3 regions of the Peribacillus phoenicis genome follow, and region 2 is predicted to be linked to each of the others. Evidence: a T-box and tRNA genes for the amino acid it is inferred to sense, from the RefSeq annotation. Region 2 holds a T-box; the other regions hold tRNA genes.
What was found. The T-box of region 2 lies ahead of pheS (phenylalanine--tRNA ligase subunit alpha). A T-box ahead of a tRNA ligase gene usually reads a tRNA of that ligase, here a tRNA-Phe.
Positions count from the first base shown of each region.

Region 1 (4,636 bases), 710 kb from region 2:
ATATTACCCTCTGAATTTACCCAAGCCCTAAAATCAAAAAGCAAGCAACTAACCTCCTCGCCAATTAGAAATTTTACTAATTCCAACGCATTAGCCCTAGGTTCTACTCTATTTGCCAAGTATCCATAGCCAAAAATCAAGACCATTTTTTCTTTCCCCAAAGCCGGTATAAACCATCCCTATAAATTTATTTCATTCCCCCTACTTTTGAATTCTATATCTTCAAATTCCATTAAATAATCACTAGGATAACTATTTACAGGTTTCGCATTCGGATGTATCAATTTTCACCCAACAAATAAAGAAACCAAAACTATAAGAACCACTACGATAATAAAGCCCAAAATTAAATATCCCAAAACTACCCACTTCCTATTTATTTAAACTATTTTACCAGTTATTTCACATCTCAAGATTTTTTTTTAGAAACGCCAATCACCAAAAAAGAAACCCCCAAAAAAACATTTAAGGTATACAATAAAACGTGCAACTTAAATTCTAATTATTGTACAATTAAAAAAATCAAAATGTTCCTCACCATTAATTTCAACATAGTCTGGAGTTAGATCGTCCACATAAAAAGACACGCCAAAAAGAAGGAGGTGAAGTTACAAATTCGCAATGGAGTAAAGTTTGGTAGAAGGAAAATCGAATTGACTGACACATTTCCATCTGTCTATCAAGAATGGAAACAACAGAAGAGTAAAGGAAACACGAAAGGATTTGTTGCTTGTAATGCACGTGCAACAAACGAATTTAAAGAAAAGGAATCGCTTGCTTATGTGGTGAATCGCTTCATGAATCCGTATGAAAAGAAATTCTTTAGTGTACGTGGCATAGAGGTGAATGAAGATATGTATGCATTATCTGAATTCATTCAGTGGATATGGAGAAGCAGAATCAGGAAAGGTAAAGCTATTAACCTATACATTCCAAGTAAACGTATGCGGTCAATATTAGAAGAATATTTATTGAATGATATGTAAAGTTATTGACCAACTGTATCTCCAGCAGTTGGTCACAATTAACTAATATTTCTGCATTAATTTAAAATATTAGTTAGGGTAAATTAAAGGTATGATTTCGTTTAGTTTTATTCTCTCCTTGTCTAATTCCTTTGTTAGAGTAGACAAATATGCGTCTAACATAAATCTATTCAACATCATGTCATTTAAATCAATTAATTTTTCTGGAAGTTTTCCTTTACGTGTTCTTCAGTAACACTGGAAGGTTTAAGTACAGTTAAGTCTATACCCTGTTCAGATTAGTGAGTTAGAAAAACTGAAATTTCATTACGATAATACTTGATGGTGTACGGTCTCAAATTGCGTATATCACAATCTCTTTCAAACAGTTCTCATGCATCTTTGAACGATTGGACGTACGATTGCTTTTTTTGACGAACAATAGAAAGTTCAGCTTCACTTAAACCATTTTTCCGCCTAGCCATTACAGTAATCACCCCTATCTATGCACACGATTAGTTCACACGATTAGAAGATATTTAGTAAAGACCATTTCTCAAAAAATAAACACAAAAAAACCGTTACCCACTACTGTGAGAAACGGTTTAAATTGCGGTACTTATTCACTATTAAATTACTGATATAAGCACCATGTTTCGACTTCTTTTGATACCGGTGGCCGGGGTCGAACCGGCACTCCAGAGGAACACGATTTTGAGTCGTGCGCGTCTGCCAATTCCGCCACACCGGCATGTTTGTTGGAGGCGGCAACCGGAATCGAACCGGTGGTAAAGGTTTTGCAGACCTCTGCCTTACCGCTTGGCTATGCCGCCAACGTTTTTGGAGCGAAAGACGGGATTCGAACCCGCGACCCCAACCTTGGCAAGGTTGTATTCTACCACTGAACTACTTTCGCATATGGCTGGGCTAGAAGGGATCGAACCTTCGCATGACGGAATCAAAATCCGTTGCCTTACCGCTTGGCTATAGCCCAATAACGTTGTAATCATTATACCATGTTTTTTAAAATGGGGCGACTGATGGGAATCGAACCCACGAATGCCTGAACCACAATCAGGTGCGTTAACCACTTCGCCACAATCGCCATTATAGGATTGAAATTGGCAGGGGTAGTAGGACTCGAACCCACACTGGAGGTTTTGGAGACCTCTGTTCTACCTTTAAACTATACCCCTGTAAGAAAAATGGTGGAGGGGGGCAGATTCGAACTGCCGAACCCGAAGGAGCGGATTTACAGTCCGCCGCGTTTAGCCACTTCGCTACCCCTCCGCATATGGATGAAACATGGTGCCGGCAAGAGGACTTGAACCCCCAACCTACTGATTACAAGTCAGTTGCTCTACCAGTTGAGCTACACCGGCACTACTATGGTGGCTCAGGACGGAATCGAACCGCCGACACAAGGATTTTCAGTCCTTTGCTCTACCGACTGAGCTACTGAGCCAAACAATAAAAATGGCGGTCCCGACGGGAATCGAACCCGCGATCTCCTGCGTGACAGGCAGGCATGTTAACCGCTACACCACGGGACCATAGATTGCGGGGACAGGATTTGAACCTGCGACCTTCGGGTTATGAGCCCGACGAGCTACCGGACTGCTCCACCCCGCGACGGTAATAATGTTGCTATTGAGCATCAAGTTTTCGTGTTGAGCGTTTCAATGGGCTGAATAATCAATCCTTTATGCAGAAACAACCTGATCTTATTGAAAAATGGTGGAGGATGACGGGATCGAACCGCCGACCCTCTGCTTGTAAGGCAGATGCTCTCCCAGCTGAGCTAATCCTCCAATATGTTGTCTAAATGGTGACCCGTACGGGATTCGAACCCGTGTTACCGCCGTGAAAGGGCGGTGTCTTAACCGCTTGACCAACGGGCCAGGTATAAATGGCGGAGAGCAAGGGATTTGAACCCTTGAGACAGGGTTACCCGTCTACACGATTTCCAATCGTGCTCCTTCGGCCACTCGGACAGCTCTCCAATAATGGCTCCGCAGGTAGGACTCGAACCTACGACCGTTCGGTTAACAGCCGAATGCTCTACCACTGAGCTACTGCGGAACAATATAAGCTTGGCGACGTCCTACTCTCACAGGGGGAAACCCCCAACTACCATCGGCGCTGAAGAGCTTAACTGCCGTGTTCGGAATGGGAACGGGTGTGACCTCTTCGCTATCGTCACCAAACAATGTTTACATTTTTTCAAGACATATATTATTATAACGTCTTTTTGAGAAAATGCAAGAAGAAATTTTCATTCTTTCAAAACTAGATAATAAGAAGGTATTTCATTTTTAAAAAGCGTTGGTTAAGTCCTCGATCTATTAGTATCAGTCAGCTCCACATGTCACCATGCTTCCACCTCTGACCTATCAACCTGATCATCTTTCAGGGATCTTACTAGCTTGCGCCATGGGAAATCTCATCTTGAGGGGGGCTTCATGCTTAGATGCTTTCAGCACTTATCCCGTCCGCACGTAGCTACCCAGCTATGCCTTTGGCAAGACAACTGGTACACCAGCGGTGCGTCCATCCCGGTCCTCTCGTACTAAGGACAGCTCCTCTCAAATTTCCTGCGCCCGCGACGGATAGGGACCGAACTGTCTCACGACGTTCTGAACCCAGCTCGCGTACCGCTTTAATGGGCGAACAGCCCAACCCTTGGGACCGACTACAGCCCCAGGATGCGATGAGCCGACATCGAGGTGCCAAACCTCCCCGTCGATGTGGACTCTTGGGGGAGATAAGCCTGTTATCCCCGGGGTAGCTTTTATCCGTTGAGCGATGGCCCTTCCATGCGGAACCACCGGATCACTAAGCCCGACTTTCGTCCCTGCTCGACTTGTAGGTCTCGCAGTCAAGCTCCCTTGTGCCTTTACACTCTACGAATGATTTCCAACCATTCTGAGGGAACCTTTGGGCGCCTCCGTTACTCTTTAGGAGGCGACCGCCCCAGTCAAACTGCCCACCTGACACTGTCTCCCACCCCGATAAGGGGCGCGGGTTAGAATTTCAATACAGCCAGGGTAGTATCCCACCAACGCCTCCACCGAAGCTGGCGCTCCGGCTTCTCAGGCTCCTACCTATCCTGTACAAGCTGTACCAAAATTCAATATCAGGCTGCAGTAAAGCTCCACGGGGTCTTTCCGTCCTGTCGCGGGTAACCTGCATCTTCACAGGTACTATAATTTCACCGAGTCTCTCGTTGAGACAGTGCCCAGATCGTTACACCTTTCGTGCGGGTCGGAACTTACCCGACAAGGAATTTCGCTACCTTAGGACCGTTATAGTTACGGCCGCCGTTTACTGGGGCTTCGGTTCAAAGCTTCGCTTGCGCTAACCTCTCCCCTTAACCTTCCAGCACCGGGCAGGTGTCAGCCCCTATACTTCGCCTTGCGGCTTCGCAGAGACCTGTGTTTTTGCTAAACAGTCGCCTGGGCCTATTCACTGCGGCTTTTCTGGGCTATTCACCCTAAAAAGCACCCCTTCTCCCGAAGTTACGGGGTCATTTTGCCGAGTTCCTTAACGAGAGTTCTCTCGCACACCTTAGGATTCTCTCCTCGCCTACCTGTGTCGGTTTGCGGTACGGGCACCTTACATCTCACTAGAGGCTTTTCTTGGCAGCGTGGAATCAGGAACTTCGGTACTAT
Region 1 is NZ_JBDFMF010000001.1:4,305,320-4,309,955, forward strand. It holds gene ABC374_RS21115 (hypothetical protein) at 603-986, shown strand; tRNA gene ABC374_RS21120 (tRNA-Leu) at 1,636-1,716, opposite strand; tRNA gene ABC374_RS21125 (tRNA-Cys) at 1,725-1,798, opposite strand; tRNA gene ABC374_RS21130 (tRNA-Gly) at 1,807-1,881, opposite strand; tRNA gene ABC374_RS21135 (tRNA-Gln) at 1,885-1,959, opposite strand; tRNA gene ABC374_RS21140 (tRNA-His) at 1,995-2,070, opposite strand; tRNA gene ABC374_RS21145 (tRNA-Trp) at 2,088-2,161, opposite strand; tRNA gene ABC374_RS21150 (tRNA-Tyr) at 2,172-2,255, opposite strand; tRNA gene ABC374_RS21155 (tRNA-Thr) at 2,272-2,347, opposite strand; tRNA gene ABC374_RS21160 (tRNA-Phe) at 2,355-2,430, opposite strand; tRNA gene ABC374_RS21165 (tRNA-Asp) at 2,443-2,518, opposite strand; tRNA gene ABC374_RS21170 (tRNA-Met) at 2,524-2,597, opposite strand; tRNA gene ABC374_RS21175 (tRNA-Val) at 2,701-2,776, opposite strand; tRNA gene ABC374_RS21180 (tRNA-Glu) at 2,792-2,866, opposite strand; tRNA gene ABC374_RS21185 (tRNA-Ser) at 2,876-2,967, opposite strand; tRNA gene ABC374_RS21190 (tRNA-Asn) at 2,973-3,047, opposite strand; rRNA gene rrf (5S ribosomal RNA) at 3,057-3,172, opposite strand; rRNA gene ABC374_RS21200 (23S ribosomal RNA) at 3,291-4,636, opposite strand, start outside.
Region 1: it encodes a tRNA-Phe, which carries the amino acid that the T-box ahead of pheS (phenylalanine--tRNA ligase subunit alpha) is inferred to sense. The anticodon was not compared.

Region 2 (4,636 bases):
CTTCACGAACACGGGCCGGGTCGACGCCTTTTTCAAAGCGGGCACTGGCTTCACTACGTAATCCATGGTCCTTTGAAGCTTTGCGAACTACTGTACCTGCAAAATATGCACTTTCAATAATGATGTTCGTCGTATCATTTTTCACTTCGGAATCCGCTCCGCCCATCACACCAGCAATCGCAACAGGCTCGCTGCCATTTGTGATCACTAAATGGTCAGGTGTCAAAGTGCGTTCCGCTTCATCCAATGTTACGATTTTTTCAGCATCATTTGCTCTGCGGATGACGATTTCCTTTGAACCAAAGCGGTCATAATCAAAGGCATGGAGAGGTTGGCCGTATTCAAGTAAAATGTAGTTCGTGATATCCACCACATTATTATGAGGTCGGATACCTGCAGACATCAACCTAGTTTGCATCCAAAGCGGTGAGGGTCCAATCTTAACATCTTTGATGATTTTAGCAATGTATATCGGGTTATCTTCTTTCGCTTCCACTTTGACACTGATATAATCAGTTGCTTTTTCAGCAGCCTCTTCTTTCTCGACTACCGGCCATTTCACTTCCCGGCCTAGAATGGCTCCCACTTCGTATGCAACACCAAGCATGCTCAATGCGTCGGAGCGGTTTGGAGTCAGCCCAAGTTCCAGCACTTCATCACTTAAACCAAGTTCCTCCAATGCATCTTTCCCTACTTCCACATCATTAGGGAAGACGAAGATACCTGTCGCATAATCCTTGGAAACAAGCTTGGATTCGAAGCCCAATTCTTGAAGCGAGCAAATCATCCCGTGCGATTCCTCTCCGCGAAGTTTCGCTTTCTTGATTTTGAAATTACCTGGAAGGACTGCGCCAACAGTAGCGACTGCGACTTTTTGGCCTTTATCTACATTCGGTGCTCCACAGATGATCTGAACGGGATTTTCGGCCCCGATATCAACTTGGCATTTATTCAATTTATCCGCATTTGGATGTTGTTCACGTTCTATGACATGCCCGATGACGACCCCTTTTAGCCCTTCACTTTTCTTTTCCACCCCTTCAACTTCAATGCCGCTTTTCGTGATTTTGTCAGCTAGCTCCGTCGCATTGATGCCTGAAAGGTCAACATAATCTTGTAACCATTTATATGAAACAAACATGGTAGGTCCTCCTTTTTAAAATAAAAATTTATGCTTCGTGATGGTTGAATTGTTTTAAGAATCGAACATCATTCGTATAGAAATGACGGATATCGTCCACACCGTACTTCAACATGGCAATCCGTTCCACGCCGATTCCAAATGCGAATCCAGAGTATTTCTTGGAATCGAAGCCAGCCATTTCAAGGACGTTCGGATGAACGATCCCGCCGCCAAGCACTTCGATCCAGCCTGTTTGTTTACATACGCTGCAGCCTTTACCGCCGCAGATTTTACAAGAAATATCCACTTCGACGGAAGGCTCCGTAAATGGGAAGAAACTTGGACGAAGACGGATTTCACGGTCTTGCCCGAATACTTTTTTCGCAAATACGTCTAGCGTTCCTTTCAGGTCGCTCATGCTGATGTTCTCATCGATGACCAACCCTTCAATTTGCTGGAATTGGTGGGAGTGTGTCGCATCATCGTTATCACGGCGATAAACTTTTCCTGGGCAAATGATTTTAACAGGACCTTGACCTTTATGTTTTTCCATCGTTCTGGCTTGAACAGGTGAAGTGTGCGTACGCATAAGGATTTCATCCGTGATGTAGAAGGAATCCTGCATATCACGTGCCGGATGGCTTTTTGGCAAGTTAAGTGCCTCGAAGTTGTAGTAGTCGCTTTCGACTTCAGGACCTTCCGCAACGGTATAACCCATCCCGATGAATAAGTCTTCGATTTCTTCCACGACACGTGTTAATGGGTGTAGATTCCCCTTGTTTACCGGACGTCCTGGAAGTGTGACGTCAATGGTTTCAGTTGCTAGCTTGGCATTGACTGCCGCAGTTTCAAGCGCTTTTTGTTTCTCCTCGATCTTTGTTGCGATCGCTTCCCGTACATCATTGGCTAGTGCCCCGATTTTCGGGCGTTCTTCGGCAGATAATTTACCCATGCCGCGCAATACCTCAGTGATTGGCCCTTTTTTCCCTAAATAAGCAACACGGACTTCATTCAGTTCTTTTAATTCGGAAGCGGCGGCAACTTTTTGCAACGCTTCTTCCTGCAGTTCTAGTAAACGTTCCTGCATCATGTCTTCCTCCTTTATTTTCCTTTTGTAAAAATGAACACAAAAAAACCCCGATCCCTAAAGGGACGAGGTTTATGTATCGCGGTACCACCCTTATTAGTGCACAAACAAAAAAACTTCTGCACTCACTTCATTAAAAATAACGGCTCTTCACCGGAACATTTTTCGGACATTCTGTCTTCCCAATGCCAACTCGAAAGGTGAATTCATTTAAGCAGTGCCATAAAAATGCTTTCAGTCAAGGCATTTTCTCCCTGGATATGGTTAACTTAAGCTACTACTCTTTGTCATCGTTGTTTTCATTATAAAATTCTGTTTTATTATATTATAATTCTTCGGCCGTTTCAAATCGATTTTCGTAAATGGTACATTAAAATCCCGGCAGCGATCCCCACATTCAATGATTCACTTTTTCCGTAGATGGGAATATAGAGGTTTTTAGTCGTTTTCTCCAGTAATTCCTTCGATACTCCTTGGCCTTCATTACCGACCAGCAGGGCAAATTGGGAAGACTTTTCCACTTCTTCAAATGGCGATGCCCCTTCTAATGCCGTGCCATAAACCGGTGTGCCGCTTTGCTTCAGCTCATCGATGATTTCGGAAAGGTTCCCTTTAATGACAGGCATATGAAAGAGGCTTCCTTGCGTCGAACGGACCACTTTAGGATTATACAAATCAGCACACCCTTCGCCAAGTATGACTGCATCGATTCCAGCTGCATCCGCTGTCCTGATCATCGTTCCAATATTACCTGGATCTTGAACGGCATCGATCAACAATAGCTTATCCGGATTGATGGACGCCATGCTCGTTGATTTCTGTTCACAAACCGCGGCAATTCCCTGCGGGGCTTCGGTATCGCATATCGCCTTCATAATATCATTTTTCACATAAATGAGTTCTGTGCCTTCCACCTTAAAATGGGCAGGCATTTCAGTTTCTTCATTTATGATCACTTCCAAGACGATTTCTTCTTTTAAGGCTTCTTCAACTAGGTGAAAACCCTCGATTAAATATTTACCTGTTTTATCGCGTTCTTTTTTGGTCAAAAGTTTTTTCCATTGCTTAACTTGCGGGTTTTTTAAGGATTCGATATATTTCAAGGGTAAACGCTCCTTTAACTTCACACTGATTTTCCTATTATAACGCAATTCACATACATATTGCATGCGAGTTTGTGAAATGCTATTAATGTCAGTCATTATGTGTTAGAGGAGGAATAATTATGAATTTAAACTTACGTAATGCGATCATCCAAAATGTATCTGGAAATTCGCAAGAGCAGCTGGAAGACACGATTGTCGATGCCATACAAAATGGCGAAGAAAAAATGCTTCCTGGATTGGGAGTATTATTCGAGGTCATCTGGCAAAATTCATCCGAGCAGGAAAAACAGGAAATGATCACTGCCCTTGAATCAGGATTAAAAAAATAACAGCCTTCAGAGGCTGTTATTTTTTTAATTTCGCTTCGCCAGCCTTAAGTTCTTCGATGGAGACTTCTTCATCAAGCAGCAAGATGAATTTTTTAGAGCTCACTTCTTCAAGCATCGCTTTTGTCTCATCATAAGAGTAGCCATATTTCGTGAAAAAGCTGCGTAAATCTCCAGATCCTTCATCTGTGAAGTAGTGGAAGATTTTTAAGAAAAGAGTGTCCTCCTTATCCTGATTGGCGATGATCAGTATATCCGTATGTTCATTTCCAAGCTGCACATGATTTTTTATATCAGCTGCCACTGTCATTTGGGTGCCAGATACGCCTTTTGCTTTTAAGTCTGAAATTGCAGCAAGTAGTTCCGGATTAGAGTCAAAAACACCATATACGTTTTTTTCCATGTTTCTCCCCCTCCTTGTTACTTTACTTAAAATAAAATTCCTTTGTCATTATACCTTGCAGCTTTATCAATAAACAAGCAAATAGTCTATGGAGACGAACAAGGGAACCCTCTGCCTAAAGGGTTTTTATAAAAATAACAGCTTGTGGCTAACTCTAAGAAAATCGAGTTTGCCTGCAGTTTTATTAAAAAACGCTGCAGTTGATTTCAGAATCCGCCCCCTTTCCGCCAACCGTCTGCCAAGCCACATCAAAGCAAGCGGCTGCGGTGTCTCGGCTAGCCACTAATTCGGCAGGAGGGTCGCAAATTTCTGCAATCCAATAACGACAACAGTAAAAAAACAAACAAAAACAGCCTTATGCAGGCTGTTCTTTTTGCGTATTACAGATTGTCGGTATTAATTCGATTTTTGATATATTCATCTTGTAAGCCTTCCTCTTGCTGCCCGCTGTCATTCGGGCTCAGGGTCCGATCCAGTGATCCTTGAGCATCAAGGGCTTTGTCAGTATCGGCAGAAAACGGGTCTGCATGAGGGTCGCTTGCCAGTGTTCCTTCACGATTCCCTGGTTTTTGCTTCTTGAATTTTTCTGTG
Region 2 is NZ_JBDFMF010000001.1:3,590,425-3,595,060, forward strand. It holds gene pheT (phenylalanine--tRNA ligase subunit beta) at 1-1,141, opposite strand, end outside; gene pheS (phenylalanine--tRNA ligase subunit alpha) at 1,170-2,210, opposite strand; T-box leader at 2,269-2,510, opposite strand; gene ABC374_RS17620 (TrmH family RNA methyltransferase) at 2,555-3,313, opposite strand; gene sspI (small acid-soluble spore protein SspI) at 3,436-3,645, shown strand; gene ABC374_RS17630 (general stress protein) at 3,662-4,045, opposite strand; gene ABC374_RS17635 (general stress protein) at 4,426-4,636, opposite strand, start outside.

Region 3 (4,636 bases), 950 kb from region 2:
CAGGTTACCCGCGACAGGACGGAAAGACCCCGTGGAGCTTTACTGCAGCCTGATATTGAATTTTGGTACAGCTTGTACAGGATAGGTAGGAGCCTGAGAAGCCGGAGCGCCAGCTTCGGTGGAGGCGTTGGTGGGATACTACCCTGGCTGTATTGAAATTCTAACCCGCGCCCCTTATCGGGGTGGGAGACAGTGTCAGGTGGGCAGTTTGACTGGGGCGGTCGCCTCCTAAAGAGTAACGGAGGCGCCCAAAGGTTCCCTCAGAATGGTTGGAAATCATTCGTAGAGTGTAAAGGCACAAGGGAGCTTGACTGCGAGACCTACAAGTCGAGCAGGGACGAAAGTCGGGCTTAGTGATCCGGTGGTTCCGCATGGAAGGGCCATCGCTCAACGGATAAAAGCTACCCCGGGGATAACAGGCTTATCTCCCCCAAGAGTCCACATCGACGGGGAGGTTTGGCACCTCGATGTCGGCTCATCGCATCCTGGGGCTGTAGTCGGTCCCAAGGGTTGGGCTGTTCGCCCATTAAAGCGGTACGCGAGCTGGGTTCAGAACGTCGTGAGACAGTTCGGTCCCTATCCGTCGCGGGCGCAGGAAATTTGAGAGGAGCTGTCCTTAGTACGAGAGGACCGGGATGGACGCACCGCTGGTGTACCAGTTGTCTTGCCAAAGGCATAGCTGGGTAGCTACGTGCGGACGGGATAAGTGCTGAAAGCATCTAAGCATGAAGCCCCCCTCAAGATGAGATTTCCCATGGCGCAAGCTAGTAAGATCCCTGAAAGATGATCAGGTTGATAGGTCAGAGGTGGAAGCATGGTGACATGTGGAGCTGACTGATACTAATAGATCGAGGACTTAACCAACGCTTTTTAAAAATGAAATACCTTCTTATTATCTAGTTTTGAAGGAATGAAAATTTCTTCTTGCATTTTCTCAAAAAGACGTTATAATAATATATGTCTTGAAAAAATGTAAACATTGTTTGGTGACGATAGCGAAGAGGTCACACCCGTTCCCATTCCGAACACGGCAGTTAAGCTCTTCAGCGCCGATGGTAGTTGGGGGTTTCCCCCTGTGAGAGTAGGACGTCGCCAAGCAGGTTTTATATGGAGGATTAGCTCAGCTGGGAGAGCATCTGCCTTACAAGCAGAGGGTCGGCGGTTCGATCCCGTCATCCTCCACCATTTTACACCTGCCGGTGTAGCTCAACTGGTAGAGCAACTGACTTGTAATCAGTAGGTTGGGGGTTCAAGTCCTCTTGCCGGCACCATTTTAAGATAGTACAAGCACGAGCCATTAGCTCAGTTGGTAGAGCATCTGACTTTTAATCAGAGGGTCGAAGGTTCGAATCCTTCATGGCTCACCATTTTATATGCGGGTGTGGCGGAATTGGCAGACGCACCAGACTTAGGATCTGGCGCCGCAAGGCGTGGGGGTTCAAGTCCCTTCACCCGCATCTTACATGCGGAAGTAGTTCAGTGGTAGAATACAACCTTGCCAAGGTTGGGGTCGCGGGTTCGAATCCCGTCTTCCGCTCCACTTTTCGTATGTGCCGGGGTGGCGGAACTGGCAGACGCACAGGACTTAAAATCCTGCGGTAGGTGACTACCGTACCGGTTCGATTCCGGTCCTCGGCACCATCTTAATATGCGCCCGTAGCTCAATTGGATAGAGCATCTGACTACGAATCAGAAGGTTGTAGGTTCGACTCCCGCCGGGCGCACCATGTTTATTGCGGGAAGTAGCTCAGCTTGGTAGAGCACTTGGTTTGGGACCAAGGGGTCGCAGGTTCGAATCCTGTCTTCCCGACCACGTGATTTTTAATGAATGGGGCCTTAGCTCAGCTGGGAGAGCGCCTGCCTTGCACGCAGGAGGTCAGCGGTTCGATCCCGCTAGGCTCCACCATTTTTCAATCAGATACTTATATTATATTGGCGGTGTAGCTCAGCTGGCTAGAGCGTACGGTTCATACCCGTGAGGTCGGGGGTTCGATCCCCTCCGCCGCTACCAATAAATATAAGGACCTTTAGCTCAGCTGGTTAGAGCAGACGGCTCATAACCGTCCGGTCGTAGGTTCGAGTCCTACAAGGTCCACCATATTCATTTTTTAATGCCGTGGAGGTATACCCAAGTTCGGCTGAAGGGATCGGTCTTGAAAACCGACAGGGGAGTCAAATCCCGCGGGGGTTCGAATCCCTCTACCTCCTCCATTTTTTTAAAAAAGCAGCAAGTTGTTTTTAAACAACCTTACATAGAGGAAGCGAAAAAACGATATACACGAAAACTTGATGCAAATCGTTTCATTATTACCGTCGCGGGGTGGAGCAGTCCGGTAGCTCGTCGGGCTCATAACCCGAAGGTCGCAGGTTCAAATCCTGTCCCCGCAATTATTAGGTCCCGTGGTGTAGCGGTTAACATGCCTGCCTGTCACGCAGGAGATCGCGGGTTCGATTCCCGTCGGGACCGCCATTTTTTAAATTTAATACAAATGGGGCTCAGTAGCTCAGTCGGTAGAGCAAAGGACTGAAAATCCTTGTGTCGGCGGTTCGATTCCGTCCTGAGCCACCATATCTTTCATATTACGGCGGTTGTGGCGAAGTGGTTAACGCACCTGATTGTGGTTCAGGCATTCGTGGGTTCGATTCCCATCAGTCGCCCCATTTCGCGGGTGTAGTTTAGTGGTAAAACCTCAGCCTTCCAAGCTGATGATGAGGGTTCGATTCCCTTCACCCGCTCCAAATATGGGCCTATAGCTCAGCTGGTTAGAGCGCACGCCTGATAAGCGTGAGGTCGATGGTTCGAGTCCATTTAGGCCCACCATATTCATATTGTTCCGCAGTAGCTCAGTGGTAGAGCATTCGGCTGTTAACCGAACGGTCGTAGGTTCGAGTCCTACCTGCGGAGCCATGGGGAAGTACTCAAGAGGCTGAAGAGGCGCCCCTGCTAAGGGTGTAGGTCGCGCGAGCGGCGCGAGGGTTCAAATCCCTCCTTCTCCGCCATTTGGCCCGTTGGTCAAGCGGTTAAGACACCGCCCTTTCACGGCGGTAACACGGGTTCGAATCCCGTACGGGTCATAACAAAAAAGGAAGCATACATTCATGTATGCTTCTTTTTTTCATTTCTTTTCATTGACATAACTATCTTTTTGTTTATAAGGGATGTCCCCAAGCAGGGAATCGATATTTTCTTCTTCTAATGTATCTTCATATTCCTTTTGCTTTTTGTTCGGTATATCCACCCTATTTTTACCTTCGATATCATTTGCTGCAAATCCTTCATAGTCTTCTGGAAATCCATCCGTTTCATCTTCGGTTTTATAAAGGTCATTATAATTGTCATGATCGCCGGTGTAATCAGATGGCGTTTCGGATGTACCGAATTTGGCGACTTCACCAAAGCTATCCTCTTTATCCACTATTTCATTTCCATGACGGTTTTCAAAATGATCACCCTTGGATGGAATCAATATATCCTCTTCCACTGGTCGCTCTTGTGTATTAGGACCTTCCGGGGCATGCTCGACACAGTAGAGGGTGCTTGGGATCGCTTCAAGCCTCTCGATGGGGATTTCCCTATTGCAGGTTTTACACTGGCCATACGAACCTTCTTCCATTGCTTTTAATGCTTCCTCGATTTTCTCCATTTCTGATTGTGCATGCTCATCGAGTGCTTGATTCCGTTCCATCTCGAATAATTCGGTTCCTAGGTCAGCAGGATGATTATCATAAGATGATAATTCCCCTACGGATTCCGTCTGGCTTTTATCCAGAACGGATTGTTCATCATTTTGAATTCTACTACTTAATTCATTTCTTTCTTGAAGCAGTTCCTTTTTTAATTTTTGCGTTTGATGTTTCGTTGCCATATCCTATTCACTCCTTCTAAAGTCCAAATCTCATTTTATATTGGTAAGATGGTTGTATTATCTATTACCCGAATTGGAGTATAGGAAAACAATATGCATCGGAACATAGAAAAAAGGACTGAGCGGATGAGCTCAGTCCTCGGAGATTATATAAGATAGCTGATGAATAATCCAATGGCCATGAGTAAGCCAAAGAAGGTGTTCGTTTGGGCCGTGGCTTTCATTGCCGGGACCATCGTGATCGGCTGTGTTTTGCCTACGAAGCCTTTGATTGCGGCCATGGCCTTCGGTATGCTAAGGAAGGCAAGGAGAATCCACGCCGTTACGCTTCCGGTAAGGACTAGCCCAACAAGCCATAGATAAGAGAAGGCGAACATTATTGCCATGAATGTCAGGGCGTTTTTCCTGCCCATCACTACAGGCATCGTTTTGCGCCCATGAGCCTTATCTCCATCATGGTCACGTAGGTTATTGGATAAGTTGATCAGCCCAACCAAAATCCCACTTGGAATGGCAATTAAGATGGCTGTTGAAGAAACATCACCGGTTTGAATGAAAAAGGCGATCAAGATTATCAAAAAGCCCATGAACAATCCAGAAAAAAGTTCCCCGAATGGTGTATATGAAATGGGCAGGGGACCGCCTGTATAAAGATAGCCGACAAGCATGCAAACCAGTCCTACTGCAGCAAGCCACCAAGATGATGCGGCACAGATATAGATTCCAATTATCAAGGCGATGGCATACATGCATAGGGCCAAGCTCATGAT
Region 3 is NZ_JBDFMF010000001.1:4,539,016-4,543,651, reverse strand. It holds rRNA gene ABC374_RS22545 (23S ribosomal RNA) at 1-864, shown strand, start outside; rRNA gene rrf (5S ribosomal RNA) at 983-1,098, shown strand; tRNA gene ABC374_RS22535 (tRNA-Val) at 1,110-1,185, shown strand; tRNA gene ABC374_RS22530 (tRNA-Thr) at 1,196-1,271, shown strand; tRNA gene ABC374_RS22525 (tRNA-Lys) at 1,292-1,367, shown strand; tRNA gene ABC374_RS22520 (tRNA-Leu) at 1,376-1,457, shown strand; tRNA gene ABC374_RS22515 (tRNA-Gly) at 1,466-1,540, shown strand; tRNA gene ABC374_RS22510 (tRNA-Leu) at 1,553-1,641, shown strand; tRNA gene ABC374_RS22505 (tRNA-Arg) at 1,651-1,727, shown strand; tRNA gene ABC374_RS22500 (tRNA-Pro) at 1,737-1,813, shown strand; tRNA gene ABC374_RS22495 (tRNA-Ala) at 1,831-1,906, shown strand; tRNA gene ABC374_RS22490 (tRNA-Met) at 1,935-2,011, shown strand; tRNA gene ABC374_RS22485 (tRNA-Ile) at 2,022-2,098, shown strand; tRNA gene ABC374_RS22480 (tRNA-Ser) at 2,119-2,211, shown strand; tRNA gene ABC374_RS22475 (tRNA-Met) at 2,315-2,388, shown strand; tRNA gene ABC374_RS22470 (tRNA-Asp) at 2,395-2,470, shown strand; tRNA gene ABC374_RS22465 (tRNA-Phe) at 2,494-2,569, shown strand; tRNA gene ABC374_RS22460 (tRNA-His) at 2,586-2,661, shown strand; tRNA gene ABC374_RS22455 (tRNA-Gly) at 2,666-2,739, shown strand; tRNA gene ABC374_RS22450 (tRNA-Ile) at 2,745-2,821, shown strand; tRNA gene ABC374_RS22445 (tRNA-Asn) at 2,834-2,908, shown strand; tRNA gene ABC374_RS22440 (tRNA-Ser) at 2,910-3,000, shown strand; tRNA gene ABC374_RS22435 (tRNA-Glu) at 3,004-3,075, shown strand; gene ABC374_RS22430 (TraR/DksA C4-type zinc finger protein) at 3,117-3,866, opposite strand; gene ABC374_RS22425 (1,4-dihydroxy-2-naphthoate polyprenyltransferase) at 4,013-4,636, opposite strand, start outside.
Region 3: it encodes a tRNA-Phe, which carries the amino acid that the T-box ahead of pheS (phenylalanine--tRNA ligase subunit alpha) is inferred to sense. The anticodon was not compared.